2 regions of the Peribacillus sp. NPDC097225 genome follow, and region 2 is predicted to be linked to the other one. Evidence: riboswitches for the same ligand, from Rfam matches in the RefSeq annotation. Region 2 holds a riboswitch; the other holds the start of a gene.
The links. Region 2 has a riboswitch for preQ1 ahead of ACIQXH_RS15305 (QueT transporter family protein). Riboswitches for the same ligand answer to the same signal wherever they lie in the genome.
Positions count from the first base shown of each region.

Region 1: another riboswitch for preQ1. It lies ahead of ACIQXH_RS04405 (VUT family protein); the one in region 2 lies ahead of ACIQXH_RS15305 (QueT transporter family protein).

Region 1 covers NZ_JBIWDJ010000001.1:888,359-895,823, reverse strand. The annotation lists gene queC (7-cyano-7-deazaguanine synthase QueC) at 49-711, shown strand; gene queD (6-carboxytetrahydropterin synthase QueD) at 711-1,181, shown strand; partial or broken gene queE (7-carboxy-7-deazaguanine synthase QueE) at 1,174-1,897, shown strand; PreQ1 riboswitch class I at 2,051-2,093, shown strand; gene ACIQXH_RS04405 (VUT family protein) at 2,146-2,706, shown strand; gene ACIQXH_RS04400 (hypothetical protein) at 2,696-2,851, shown strand; gene ACIQXH_RS04395 (alpha/beta hydrolase) at 3,208-3,948, shown strand; gene ACIQXH_RS04390 (DUF421 domain-containing protein) at 4,015-4,716, opposite strand; gene ACIQXH_RS04385 (anti-repressor SinI family protein) at 4,821-4,973, opposite strand; gene ACIQXH_RS04380 (CAP domain-containing protein) at 5,344-6,483, opposite strand; gene ACIQXH_RS04375 (hypothetical protein) at 6,524-6,820, opposite strand; gene ACIQXH_RS04370 (aldo/keto reductase) at 7,081-7,465, shown strand, end outside.
Region 2 covers NZ_JBIWDJ010000005.1:55,118-62,582, forward strand. The annotation lists gene ACIQXH_RS15295 (ATP-binding protein) at 1-1,064, opposite strand, end outside; gene ACIQXH_RS15300 (TVP38/TMEM64 family protein) at 1,172-1,831, opposite strand; gene ACIQXH_RS15305 (QueT transporter family protein) at 1,944-2,429, opposite strand; PreQ1 riboswitch class I at 2,436-2,480, opposite strand; gene ACIQXH_RS15310 (YbaK/EbsC family protein) at 2,644-3,153, shown strand; gene ACIQXH_RS15315 (hypothetical protein) at 3,255-4,070, shown strand; gene ACIQXH_RS15320 (DUF3892 domain-containing protein) at 4,229-4,525, opposite strand; gene adhP (alcohol dehydrogenase AdhP) at 4,800-5,813, shown strand; gene ACIQXH_RS15330 (sigma-54-dependent transcriptional regulator) at 5,866-7,296, opposite strand; gene ACIQXH_RS15335 (ATP-binding protein) at 7,298-7,465, opposite strand, start outside.

The DNA.
Region 1 (7,465 bases), on a different contig from region 2:
ATTCTTAGGGTGCTGCTTTTTTCCGTAAAAAAGGAGTTTTTCATAATGTTGAAGAAAGAAAAGGCAGTAGTGGTGTTTAGTGGGGGACAAGACAGTACGACGTGTTTATTCTGGGCCATGAAGCATTTTTCGGAAGTGGAGGCAGTGACGTTTGATTATAATCAGCGTCATAGCTTGGAAATTGATTGTGCGCGGAATATTGCAAAGGAACTGGACATCCCGCATCATGTTCTGGATATGTCGTTGTTGAACCAGTTGGCGCCGAATGCGTTGACGAGAAGTGACATTGCTGTGGCGGATGGGGAAGAAGGGGAGTTACCGTCTACATTCGTACCGGGAAGGAATTTACTGTTCTTGTCATTCGCAGGAGTGCTTGCAAGCCAAATTGGGGCGAAGCATATTGTAACCGGTGTTTGTGAGACGGACTTTAGCGGATATCCAGACTGCCGGGATGTGTTCATTAAATCGTTGAATGTCACTTTGAATCTCTCGATGGATCAGTCTTTTGTTATAGATACGCCGCTTATGTGGCTGAATAAAGAAGAAACATGGGAAATGGCGGATCAACTGGGTGCCTTTGATTTCGTTCGTGAAAAGACGCTGACTTGTTATAACGGAATCATAGCCGATGGCTGTGGGGAGTGTCCGGCATGCAAGCTTCGAAAAAGGGGTCTGGATGACTATGTGATTAGACGGCAGGTGAACCTATAATGTATGGGTTCAAGATTGTCGATAAGCTTCAAAAAATAGAACAGGACATTCATCGTAATCAATTGAACTATCATCAAAGACGGGTGCTCGTGAGCAAGGAATTCACGTTTGATGCAGCTCATCATCTTCATGATTATGAAGGGAAATGCAAGAATCTGCATGGCCATACGTATAAAGTCATTTTTGGCATAAGCGGCTATAATGATTCCCGTGGGTTGATGATCGACTTTGGCGACATCAAAGAAATCTGGAAAAAAGAAATCGACATTCATCTTGACCACCGCTATTTGAATGAAACGCTGCCACTTATGAATACAACAGCTGAAAATATCGTCGTCTGGATTTATGAAAAGATGGCTGATGCCCTGCAAAACAAGGACTATAAAGGGGCTAGGGTTGAATTTGTCCGTCTTTATGAAACGTCGACGAGTTATGCTGAAGCAAGACGGGAGTGGATGGACTGTGAGTAAGCTGCCCGTCATGGAAATCTTCGGGCCGACCATTCAAGGGGAAGGCATGGTCATCGGGCAAAAGACGATGTTCGTCCGGACAGCTGGGTGCGACTATTCATGTGCTTGGTGTGATTCCGCCTTCACTTGGGATGGGACAGGAAAGGAAGATATCGTCCACATGACAGCTGAAGAAATATGGGAGGAGCTAAAACTGAGGCAAGGGTTTCTCCTTCGTGACGATATCCGGGGGCAATCCCGGCCTCTTGAAGAATATGGCTGAGTTAATCACCCTTTTAAAAGAGAAGAACATCAGAATTGGCGTGGAGACACAAGGTAGCCGGTGGCAGGATTGGTTTCTCGATATTGATGAACTGACGATATCACCAAAACCGCCAAGTTCAAGGATGAAGACCGATTTTGAAGTGCTTGATGATATCCTATCTAAGCTTTCCAATAGAAGGGATGAAAATCAAATCTCTTTGAAGATTGTCGTATTTGATGAAGCTGATTATCAATATGCGAAGACTGTACATGCGCGCTATCCAGGCATTCCTTATTACCTGCAGGTAGGCAATGATGACAGCGTGACGACGGACGATCGGCAGCTGGTCAGTGAACTGTTGGGAAAATATGAACAGTTAATTAATCGGGTGATTGCCGATGACGAACTGAATGATGTGAAGGTGCTCCCCCAGCTGCACACGTATATCTGGGGAAATAAACGGGGCGTGTAAGGAAAAGGATGGGGAGGTCATACTTTCTATTAAATGCCGTTTCTCTTCTATTATATGTTCTTTACTTTTATATACGCGAGGGGGTACTTTTATCCTTGATTTACTCCCGTATCCAAGATAAGATGAAAAAGGAAAAAAGATAATCCGCTTGAGGCGGAAGAGGTTCTAGCTACCCTCTCAAAAAAACTAAGGAGAACAGCACTCTTTCTTAGGGTGCTGTTTTTTCCTATAAAAGGAGATTGTAAGAAATGTTAAGAGTTCTATTGTATTTATTGTCCATTGTGACCGCGAATGTGGTCACAGCCGCTTTTATGCCATTGCAATTTGGTATGTTCATCATCCCGATGGGAACATTGTTGATCGGAGGGACCTTCATCTTCCGTGATTTAGTTCAAAATAAATTTGGCAGGGCAAGGACTTATCTGTGCATTATCCTGGCATTACTTTTATCAGCCAGTGTATCATTCTTGATAGGCGATACATTATTAATCGTATTTGCTTCCGCCCTTTCATTCGTGGTGGCGGAAACGGCAGATACGGAAATATATACTCGATTGAAGCTACCATTAAGTTGGAGGGTATTTTACTCAGGGGTAGTTGGAGGATTTTTCGATTCCGCAATATTTGTGGTGATTGGGCTTAGTCCACTGGGGGCGAACATCTTGCCGTGGTCCTCTGTACCCGCCGCGATTGTTGGTCAGATTATTGTCAAAACGGTCATTCAGTCAATGGGGGCCATTCTATTGGGGAAAATCCATGTAAGGCTTGATAAGCGGATCAATAATGGAGGGAATGCGCTTGATGGATGATACTAAAGAAGAAGATAAGTGCTATTGCTTGGAGGCTTTTCGCGAGAAATATGGTCCGCAAGTCCAAGGAGAATGCTTGAAGCTTTCTTGTGCCAACTACAGAAAGCATAACCTTGATAAGCTAGAATCGAGAGAATGCGAGTAAACAAAACCCGTTGTTAAACGGGTTTTTCTTATAGAAAATTAGATGGATTTCCTATGCGGATCACTGCGAATAAGTCAAAAGAGGTTATCGATACTAAGAAGGGCAAAGCTACAGTATGGATTACGTCCCTTTTTATTAACATATCTCGTAATATAAGAGATATCATTCCTGAACTAAAAAAAGGAAAATTTAGATTGCTAAATAAAACCAGTCATAGTAAAATGTCCTTCGGACCGCATCACTTGTCCTAAGTAAGGCATAGGTACTATAATCGGGGTAAAGAGGGTTACTTTAAATAGTTAATGATTTTATCAGAAATTTCAATATATACAACTTGAGGAAAAGGAGCAGATAGTATGAAAGTCATTGCACCTGAGTCATTCACATACAAAGGTGGAGAGAGAGCAGTTCTCTTACTTCACGGATTTACTGGAAGCACAGCAGATATGAAGAAGTTGGGTCGTTATCTCAATGACCGCGGCTATACCTGCCACGCACCTCTATATAAAGGTCATGGATTGCCAGCTGAGGAGCTCATCCATACAGGTCCAAAGGAATGGTGGAAAAACGTAGTGGATGGGTACCGTTTCCTTAAAAAAGAAGGGTACGAGGATATCGCCGTGGTCGGGATTTCCCTCGGTGGGGTCTTCTCTTTAAAAGTGGGAACGGAATTCCCTGTGAAAGGTGTCGTTTCCATGTGTGCCCCGATGAAAGGGAGAGACGTGAGTCGATTACATAATCGTATGATCAGTTATGCCAAGGCCTACAAAAAATTCGAAGGCAAAGACCCAGACCAAATCGATGCAGAAATTAAACGGTTAGAAAAAGAGCCTATGCACTCGTTGAAAGACGTTTTGCATATCATAGAAGATACAAGCGAAAATTTAGATTTGATTACAGCACCGACTCTTGTTCAACAGGGCCGGTTGGATGATTCCGACTATACGGAAAGTGCACCCATGATCTTCAATGATGTCGATACGCAACATAGGCAATTGATATGGTATGAGCAATCAGGGCATATCATCACATTGGGGAAAGAGCGGGAGCAAGTTTATGAAGATGTGCATCGTTTTTTAAATAACTTGATTTGGTAAAGTGGGAAGGCCGCCAGTTAAATTTGGTGGCCTTTTCTTAAATTAAAATCTTCTGTCTGATGAAATTCAGCTGTATAAGAACACTTTCACGTTCCCGTTAGTATCGATAGTTGCCAATAAAATATCGGCTATGTCCGCATTGTACATGGTTACTTTCCTTTTCAGCCATCCTTCATCCTTACCCACTCGGTTTAATTCGTGAAAATCAATCTTTCCCTCCTTAATAATGGTTATAGGAAAAGAAAATGGCTTTGTGGTCAACTTTATATCACCAGGGGTCACTGATTGGTATTGGGGAAGTAAGAAGAACGAAATAGTCCCATCAGGTTCCCAAAATGCCAAAGCAACTTTTTGAATTTCTTCAATTTTTGCCTTTCTTAATTCGGATAAAATAATATCGATAGAAATTCGTGCTTTGACTAAGTTTTTATGGATGACTTGTCCGTTTTCTATAAGAGGCAAAGGAGGGCTTTCAAAAAAATTCCGGAGTCTGCCCCAATGAAGACTCACAAATACACTGATTATATATAAAATAACTAGTACGACAGACGTGATCATCGGTCCCTTTAAGCCTAACTGTTCATCAGATAATGGGTGGGCAAGAATATTTCCAATGATCAGTGCCATTAAAAAATCAATCAACCTTAACTGAGAAATGGCCCGGCGCCCCATCAATTTAACCGCAAAGAGTAAAAAAAAGAATGATATGATGGCTCTCAAAATCCACTGAAGGGTAGTAAGTGTTTCTTGGCTGTAGAAAAAATCCATCTAAGCTCACGTCCTTGGTTTTTGTTATCTAAGAATTAGTATGAGCGTTTGAATGATTTAGATGTAAAAATGAAAAAAAAGTGGACTCCTGGAAGTCCACTTTTTTAACGAATTTTTTGGGCAGGCTCGTCACTTGAGTTCTTCTCGATGAATTTCTTGACCTGTTCTATCGTTAGGCCAATTCTTTTGGCTTCCAATATAAGTGCCAGCCATATTTTGTCGAGTTGCTCCTGTTTCAATCTGTTCCCGGATTCCATGATCACCCTCCCAATCTACCTCTTGGATTTTTTATTTACTCAGAACAGCGCTAGTTAGAGAGTAAAATGACTTCTTGGGTTTTGGTGCTGTTCGTATTTTTAATTTCTTCTATGTGACTTTCCGGATGGTTTTTGTCAGGGCGCCCTATTCATAGGCTTTTCGAAAATGGGGTCTTTGTTCGTGAGTGTGATTACTCATTTTCTTATGTAGTGATGTGGCTGCTATCCTGATTATTTTCCATGTTATTACTCTTATGTATTATCTTACAGTGATAAAGTAGGAGTCAAGTTAAAATACAGAATTAACAGAATATTAAAGAAAATAAAAAAAGCCGATCAGGCTTTTCCTGATTACGGCATGTAAAGTGGCTTATCTTTTTAAATAGTTTTCTGTGTAATAGGGCTTTTCATCTTCCTCAAACGCGACGCCCACTCCGAGTGAAGAAAAGTCTTTTTGTAATTTATTTTCCCTGTGACCGATGGAATTCATTAAGCCTTCGTGGGCGAAGATACTGCTGTTCTGACCAGCGGCAAGGTTCTCCCCGGCCATGCGGAAAGTGATTTTGTCACTTTCCATCCGATCGAAGGGAGATTCCCCATCAAGATTAGTATGGTTAAAGTATTGGTTGACGGCCATGTCTTTACTGTGATCTTGGGCTGTCAATTTCACTTGCTTATCCCATGACAGGACGGAAAGATCATGATTGACCCTTGAGGCATTGGTCAAGTCGAATAATTGATATTCAAAGCCCTTTTTAAGCTCCGGGCTGGAGGGGGCAAAATAGGTGCTTTTTTGCTGTTCAAGACCTGCACTGATGATTTGGATCGATGTGACTGTATTATCCTCGTGTTTATCATAAAAAATCGTGACGAAGCTGTTATCCATCTTGAACGTATCATATTCTCCATTGCTTTGAATCTGGTAATATACATTTCCTTTAAGCAGTTTTGTTATCGGTTTCCCTAATTTTTCCGTCACCGTTTCTTTGGGTGTACTTCGTTTGATTCCTTGCTTGGATGAAATCAAATCCTGGTTTGTATAGAGACCGACGACTCTATTCTTGCTGTCGTAGGCCACCATGAAGAAATTTTGATAATTTTCATGATAGGCAAACCACTCTACTCCATATTCGTTCAGGGAATGGCGTTTGGCCTCACCTGCCTGCTTTTCGACGGATTCCTTTGTGTCGCCAAGCTCGATATTACGGACCGAAAAGGAGGATTCAGCAGGGGCCTTCAAGTCAGGTTTATCCACCTTTTTCGTTTCGGTTTGTTCCTCATCTCTTGCTTGATCGACTGTATCCGTCAATTTGCCGATCAACTGGTTGACTCCGGTATTCAGTTTTTCAATGGCATTTGATACTTCAGGTTTGGTTAAGAGGGAGCGAACATCTGTAGCAAAAGATCCGATTCCCGCCTTTAATCCCGACTCCTGAATGTCTTTTCCATACCCATACCAAAATCCGCCGAGAAGAAGAAAGAGAATCAATAGATTAATCACACTCCGCACATCGTTCACCCCAACTCACATATAATTACGTTCCCAATGATTAGCTCATAAACTGTAATAGGGGAGGTAAAGATAACAATATGATGGAGAATAAGAAAAGGACCTGGGTAACCCTTTTTGGCAGCTTTTCTTTTTTCCCTTTGTACCACCCACTGAATTGTAACTTGTTTCTATATAAAACAAACAATAATATAAGTATGGCCACAGAACCGAAGTAGCTATACTGATTATAATCTATTCCGAAACTCTGATACACATTCTCTAACAGAACGGAACACAATGCGCCGATAATACCGAATAATAAAAGAATCCGGATTAACTCAAATAGTACTCTCATGTTTTCCTCCTATTAATCATTTCCTAATGTTCCCCCGCTGTATATAGTTTTCTACACGGGACATAAGGGTTCCTTCCTTTGTCAATTTTCAGTTTCTCGCTCAACATACCCGGTGCTGAAAATCACCATACGCCTTATCCTTTAAAGTACATTACTGTATTTTACTACTAAAATATATCATAATGGATGGTGGGGTGGATGATGCCTAAAAGCAGTAGACATTTCTTATAGTGGATAATAAAAATTGGAGGTTTCTGATTATGGTCAATAGTTTACAAGCAACAACAACATTACATAATGGCATCGAAATGCCTTGGTTCGGTTTAGGTGTATTTAAAGTGGAGGAAGGTCCAGAGTTGGTGAATGCAGTCAAAGTAGCCATTAAACACGGGTATCGTAGCATTGATACTGCAGCCATTTATGCGAATGAAGAGGGAGTAGGGCAAGGAATCCGCGAAGGTCTAGAGGTAGCGGGCATTGCAAGGGAGGATTTGTTTGTAACGTCAAAAGTTTGGAATTCCGAACTAGGCTATGAATCGACACTCGCTGCTTACGAGACTAGCTTAAAGAAGCTAGGTTTGGATTATCTTGATCTTTACTTGATTCATTGGCCAGTCGAAGGGAAATATAAAGAAGCTTGGAGAG
Region 2 (7,465 bases):
CCTTTTAAGGACGTTAAAGGATTACGCACTTCATGAGCAACACTTGCTGCAAGTTCACCGATGATCGAAAGTTTCTCGGATTTTCGTAAGCGTCTTTCTGTTTCACGAATTTGTGTTACGTCTTTTGCATACGTAATGATACCGGCTAATTCTTTGCCCACTAACATAGGAACAAAAGTACAAGAAAGTAAAATGGAATTCCCGTATTTGGTAACAAACGCTATATCTTTTCCTTTTTTAATCCCCTTCTGATTTTCCACGACATATTGACAGGAAGATTGGATGAGCTCTTTAGCTTCTGCGGAAAAATCCAAATCTATAAAAGGGTCCCCTTGAACCTCACCTTTACGAAATCCAGTGACGGTTTCAAATCTTGGATTGACGTTTATGATGGTTCCTTTCAAATCAAGCATTAACATGGGGGAAGGGTTGTGATCAAACAAAGATTTATAACGCTGTTCACTAGCAAGCAATTGACTTTCCGCGGTAATTCTTTCTGAAATATCCCTACCTATGACTACTAACCCTTTTCGTGAACCATCTTCATGAAATAATGGGACTTTGATGGTATCGAAGGTCTTAAAATGACCGTTTGGCAGTGGAATATTCTCCTCACAACGCGTAATCTTCTTCATTGCCCATGTTTCTTGATCGGAATCTTCACAGTAAATCAATGAATCTCTGTAGAATTGGGAGTACTCGGCAAGCTCGCTATCTTTTTTTCCTTTATAGTCCACATTCTCCAATTGGAATAACTGAAGTCCAAACGTATTCGATTCTAGCCATCTACCTTCTCCATCCTTAAAATTCACAAAGTCTACCATTGAGTTAATAAGGGTACTTCGAAGTTGTTCTTCTTCTTTTAGTTGTTTGAACTCTTCTCTTTTAGATAAGTAGAGAAATAAAATCAAACCGATTAATAGGACAAAGATGAACCCTTCTGCTCGCTGGAGTTGAAGGAACGCCTCTTTAGTATTCAAGGAATTCATTAAATAGTAATTGAAAACAAGTAATGTGGTCATTCCAGAAAGAATGTAGATTACTAATATGATACGTCTCGGCATATGGGTCTCCCTGAATTCTCCGACATTTCAAAGCTGAAATACATACACATTTTAACAAACTATTGGCTGAAAATATACGATTCCACACAAAAAAACAGGCAGCAAGGTTACCTGTTTTTCTTAAAGAGTGATAGGTTCTTTTTTTTCTTGAAGCGCTTGTAGATAAGGAAAAAGGTTAAGAGCAGGAAACCGAGTACAATCAATGTATATTGATTCATCTCTACGGAAAGAAGTCCATATGGAATTAAAGAGAGAAAGAAGAAGTAGATGAGATTGCCTAATGCTGTTGCCATTAAGAAATCTTTGAAGGTGACGGAACTAACTCCAGCTGCAAGGTTTATTAAACTTGTCGGTATGAAAGGGAAAATTCTACCGGTAAAGACATACATAAACCCATGATCCTTGACGGAATCCTGCCAGTCGGTACCCATCTTTCTTAAAATCAATGACTGGAACCAGTGCCTGGCAGCATAGAAAATGGTTCCTGACGCGACCACGCTTGTTAACCAACTCCATAGATACCCGAATGCAAAGCCAAAGATCGTTACATTAATTGTTAAAAGTAAAATCAGGGGGATGACAGTAAAGGAGTTCTGAATGATCATCAAAACGAACGTCACTACAAAGGTAAGAAGGAGATTTTCTGTCAATATGGCTATCACGGATTCCAAGTCGCTATTCCAAATCATCGTGAATAATTCTGAATTTAGCCCGATGAATGTTACTACAATCAGAAGGACGAGTAACATCAGTATTTTTTTCTGCAAAAAGTCACCACCATTTATCAATTTTTTTGAGTATGGTTGAAAAAAAGAGCCGCTGCATGTAGCAGACAGCTCTTTGGATATAGAATGTTCTTTTACTTTATGCACAGTGAGTTCAAAGCAACTTTCCAAATTGAATTCTTTTATTCATCATATAAATGATGGGTGCCCCGATCAGTAGGACGAGGAATTCCCCGGCTGCTGTTGTTGCCCAACTTATTAAGAATGGCAATCCTAAGACTAGATTCAATTCTATGGCTATTAGGAACATCGTAACCGTGAATATGATGATGGTCATGGCCATTCGACCCTTAATGCCCGTTATGAAACGGGAAGAAAAGATGACAAGCAATAAGGCTATCAGAGATTGCCCGACCCCAAAAATCAAGTCATATGCCCCTAACTGTGAAAAGAAAAGGTTCGATATGAACACACCGACGACTATGCCGGATATATATTTCTTATTAAATACAATAAGATGATTCAACATTTCGGGAATGCGGAATTGAAGCACCCCAAACATAATCGGCTGAAGCACGAATGAGACAGCGATATAGATGGCAGCCAATAGACCATTTATCGCGAGCGTACGAATATTCATTTTTTTCTCTCCCTAGTTTTTTATCGTGGGATGGTTACGAACCACGTTAGGCTTTTGCCCGAAGTTTAATAGTATCGTATTTTGGCCTCTTTCGTCAATTTCAAGATTTTATGCGAAATATTGAATATTTAGAATAAAGGAAAGAGATTTTGCTTTACTATAGTGAAGAATGGTACGATTCATAAAAAGAGTTAAAGGAAAGGGATGAAAGTAAATGTCAATCGAGAGTGTTAGGGCCCACTTTAAACAATGGAACAGGGAACATGATGTGATGGAATTCAAAACATCTAGTGCCACAGTAAACCAAGCTGCGGAGACAATCGGGGTTATACCCGCGCGCATTGCCAAAACGTTGTCATTTAGGGCAGAAGGAGACCAAGCAATTTTGGTCGTGGCCGCTGGAGATGCGAAAGTCGATAATAAGAAATTCCGGAAAATGTTTGGGTTCAAGGCAAGGATGTTATCTCCAGAAGAAGTTCTTGAACAGACCGGACATGCAATCGGGGGTGTCTGCCCATTTGGATTGGCAAATGAACTGGATGTTTACTTGGATGTTTCGATGAAACGGTTTGAGACAGTTTTCCCGGCTTGCGGGAGCGCGAACTCAGCCATTGAACTTTCACTCGGGGATTTATTTCAATTCTCAAAAGCAAAGGACTGGGTAGATGTTTGCAAGGACTGGGAACAAGAAGTGAATGAAGATATGCAGAAACATATCATTTGAATGAAGGAATAAAGTCCACTTCATGTGGACTTATTTCTGATAGTGGGGAGTTATTAGGTTCTAATGAATTAGGATAGAATGCCAATGATGGAGGGTCATGGATGTCCAATGTAGAGTACAAAAACAATAATAGTAGTTATCACAGTCTTAAAAATCTATATGAGGAAAATATCACGGTCAGAAGCATAGCCCAAGAGTTTGAGTTTTGTGGAAAAGATGAATCGGCCATTGATATCAAAAATGTAATGGAGGAAAAACACTTTGATACATTGGCCGTGAAAGACCAGGGGGAAATCGTTGGTTATATCGATAGACATGAACTTGGCGAAGGGAACATTTCGGATTATATGAAGCTCTTTTCCCCAAGGGAACTTGTATCGGATTCAACGCCCTTGATCCAATTGTTAGGCATTTTTAAGAAGAAAACGAGGGTATTCGTGTTAGAGAATAATTCAATCAAAAAGTTAATCACGCATGCCGACCTCCAAAAACCACCAATCAGGATGCTGATTTTTGGCTATATCACTTTATTGGAAATGAGACTTAGTGATATTATCATGCATCGATTCGGGGGTGAAAGCTGGTATCCGATGATTAGTGAGGATCGTCTACATAAGGCAAGTGAATTATATGAAAGGAGAATGGAGAAAAATGAGGAGATTAATTTAATTGAATGTCTACAAATTAGCGATAAATTCGACATTATTCATAAAGATAAAGAGTTGAGAACATTTTTTCAAATCCCATCCAAAAGTAAAGGGAAGAAAGATGCCAATGCCATCAGGAAGTTACGGGATAAGATTTCGCATGCTAATGAACTTGGGATGGATATGTCTTGGATTGAAATCATAGAAGTGGTCGAAATCTGTGGCCGCTTGCTGGAAATCTCTGAGTCCTATCATTATGAATGGGGGTAAACAGATAGAAGGATTGGAGAAAAAGGGAGAGTGCTGGTTGCTCCATTTTCAATATCCCGGAAAACCTTGAGGAAGTCGTTAGGAGAACCTGTTAGTATGCGGTTCTTTTTTTGTTGCGGAAAAAAGCTGCCTGAATGGAAGGCAGCTTTTCTCGGTCTTTAAAATTCAGGCAGTTCATCCAGATTATTTTCTTTAATGCCATCAGGCTCACTTCGCAAAATGTCCCGACCATATTTATGAAAGACATCTACGTTTGCGAGTGCACCAGCCTTGGCTTCTGAAAGAGCGGTGGGATAGTCCAGTTCCCTTCCGGTATTTGTCTTGATGGCGATGATATTATCCTCTTCATTCTTCCGTACGGCGACAATTTCTTCTTTGTCGTTCCCACCTTGTTGGTTCGCTTGTGGCGTTCCTTGTTGTTTGTAGGATTCATAGGCTTCTTCAAATGTGTCCATTGTACACCTCCTCTTTATAGGGTGAACCATTTTTCCAGCAATATACGAACTGGTTTTCGTCATCATTGAGCCGGATTTCTGTCATAATGGGCCGAATTTTCGGCTAGGATTTACGTTTGAACCTAACTTGATTGGACTTTTCTGTTTGGCATGGCACTTGCATTATAAATAAGTGGAAGTGAGAAAAACACGGACCTAAGGGAGGAATAGAATCATGAATGTAAATCAGGGGACAAGTACGGTGGAATCGAAAACATTGAAGGATGTTAAAACAATGAAGGCAGCGGTCGTCAATGAATTTAAACAAGAGCTTGAAATAAAGGATGTACCGATTCCGGATTTAGAGTATGGTGAGATTCTAGTTAAAATTAAGGCATGTGGCGTATGTCACACGGATTTACATGCAGCACATGGCGACTGGCCGGTGAAGCCAAAGCTCCCGCTTATTCCTGGACATGAAGGAGTAGGGATTATCGAGAAGGTAGCAGAGGGCGTCACAACATTGAAAGTCGGTGACCGAGTAGGGATTCCATGGCTTTATTCAGCATGTGGCGACTGTGAATACTGTTTGACGGGCCGTGAAACGCTCTGCTTGGATCAACTCAATGCAGGATATTCGGTGGACGGAGGATATGCGGAATATTGTAAGGCACCGGCAAAATATGTTGTCAAGGTTCCGGAAGGGCTAGATTTTGCCGAGGTCTCCCCAATTTTCTGTGCAGGTGTGACGACGTATAAAGCGCTTAAGGTTTCAGAAGCAAAACCAGGGGACTGGGTCGCAATCTATGGTATTGGCGGACTTGGGCATGTTGCGCTTCAATATGCGAAGGCGATGGGATTCAATGTCATTGCCGTCGATATTCAAGATGATAAGCTTGAGCTGGCAAAAGAACTAGGAGCGGATTATACAGTGAATGGGTTGAAGAATGATCCCGTTCAAGCAATTAAGGATAAAGTTGGTGGCGTACAAGCAGCTATTTCTGTTGCCGTAACGAAAAAAGCATTTGAACAGGCTTACAGTTCAGTCAAAAGAGGCGGAACACTCGTCGTGGTCGGATTGCCGAATGATGAACTTCCTATCCCTATTTTTGATACGGTATTAAATGGGGTAACTGTGCGAGGTTCAATCGTTGGTACAAGAAAAGATTTACAAGAATCTCTTCAATTTGCGGCAGATGGAAAAGTACGGACGAATATTGAAACAAGACCGCTTGATGAAATCAATGATGTGTTTAAAATGATGGAAAAGGGTGAAATTAACGGTCGTATCGTTTTAACAATGGAATAGAAAAAAATGAAAGGGTGTCCTATTAATGGGGGCACCCTTGTTCATATAAGAGTCAGGTATGTTTTTTTTCATTTAGTATATAACGTAATTTCCTCATTGAAATCTGTAGGCGCTTGGCGGCTTCATTCCGGTTTCCATACGTTTTTTGAAGGGTTTGCAGGACGAGCTCTTTTTCGATGGTAGATTCGAACTGTTTGATTTCCAAGAGTATGTTTTCAAGCGTCAGCTCATCTTTTTCATTAAAATCGGCTACAAGTTTCTTCCGCCATTCTTCGAGAGGGTTTTCAGGAGAGTGAAGATCCATTGTAGCTTGTTTCTTGGGTGAAATGACCTGATGGGTAGGGAGAACGATATCGTCCGCAGTGATATCCTGTCCATGATCTGCGAGGGTTAAGGTTCTCATCACGGTATTAGATAGCTCACGTATATTTCCGGGCCAGTCGTATAGCTGTAATTTTTCGATAGCCTCTTGTGAAAAGAATACATCTGCCTGACCATTCCTTTCGACCAGATGCTCGACAAGGAGAGGGATATCCTCTTTTCTATGACGTAATGCTGGTATTTCAAGAGTGACAACATTCAGGCGGTAAAATAGATCCTCCCGAAATTTATTGTTTTCTACTGCTTGCTGAAGATTTTCATTAGTGGCAGCTACCAATCGTGCGTTGGTCCGTAATGTCCCACTGCTTCCGACCCGCATAAATTCCCTAGTTTCCAAGACCCGCAGAAGCTTGACTTGGATGGCTGGACTGGCATCAGCAATTTCATCAAGGAAAAGGGTTCCATTTCCGGCTATTTCAAAAAAGCCTTTTCGTTGTTGGGTTGCACCGGTGAATGCGCCTTTTTCATGGCCGAATAATTCACTTTCAAGCAGGGATTCTGAAATGGCTCCACAATTAATCGCGATAAAGGGCTCGTGGTTACGCGGGCTTGCTGAGTGAATGAAGCGGGAGAGCACCTCTTTACCCGTTCCCGTTTCCCCTTCTATTAAGACATTAACCGATTTTTGAGCGACTTTGAACGCCATTTCTGTCAGTTCTTTCATTATGACACTTTCACCGACGATGAGACCGGAGTCCCTGGCCAGTTTCTGAAAGAAATGCTGATTCACATCCGTGTTTTCATTCAGGAGGTTTTCAATCTGCTTTTCTAATATCTCAATATCGGCAAAGGGTTTTTCCATATAATCACTTGCGCCAAGTTTCATTGCGCGGACGGCGGTCTTGACTGTGCTGTAACCAGTCATGATGAGTGCCTTGCAACGAGGTTGTTTTTGTTTGAGATGTTGTAAAAGGGAAAGGCCGTCACAATCGGGAAGCTTCAAATCAATCATCGCAGCATCATAATGCTCCTGATTAAAATCGATTGCATAAAAGTCCTTTCCACTATGTATGACGTGTACGTTGTATCCTTTCATCGTAAAAAGCCGGGATAAAAAGGTACCCACCTCTTTTTCATCGTCCACTACAAGTAAATGAATCATGTTATTCACTCCTCTCATCTTCTGTCGGTAGGGGGATCTTCAGTGAAAATATACTTCCTTGGCCTGGCGTACTCCATACGTCAATTTTGCCGCCATGATCTTTCGCGATGCCAAGACTAACAGACAACCCCAGTCCAGTCCCCTTGTCGCGGTCTTTTGTCGTATGAAA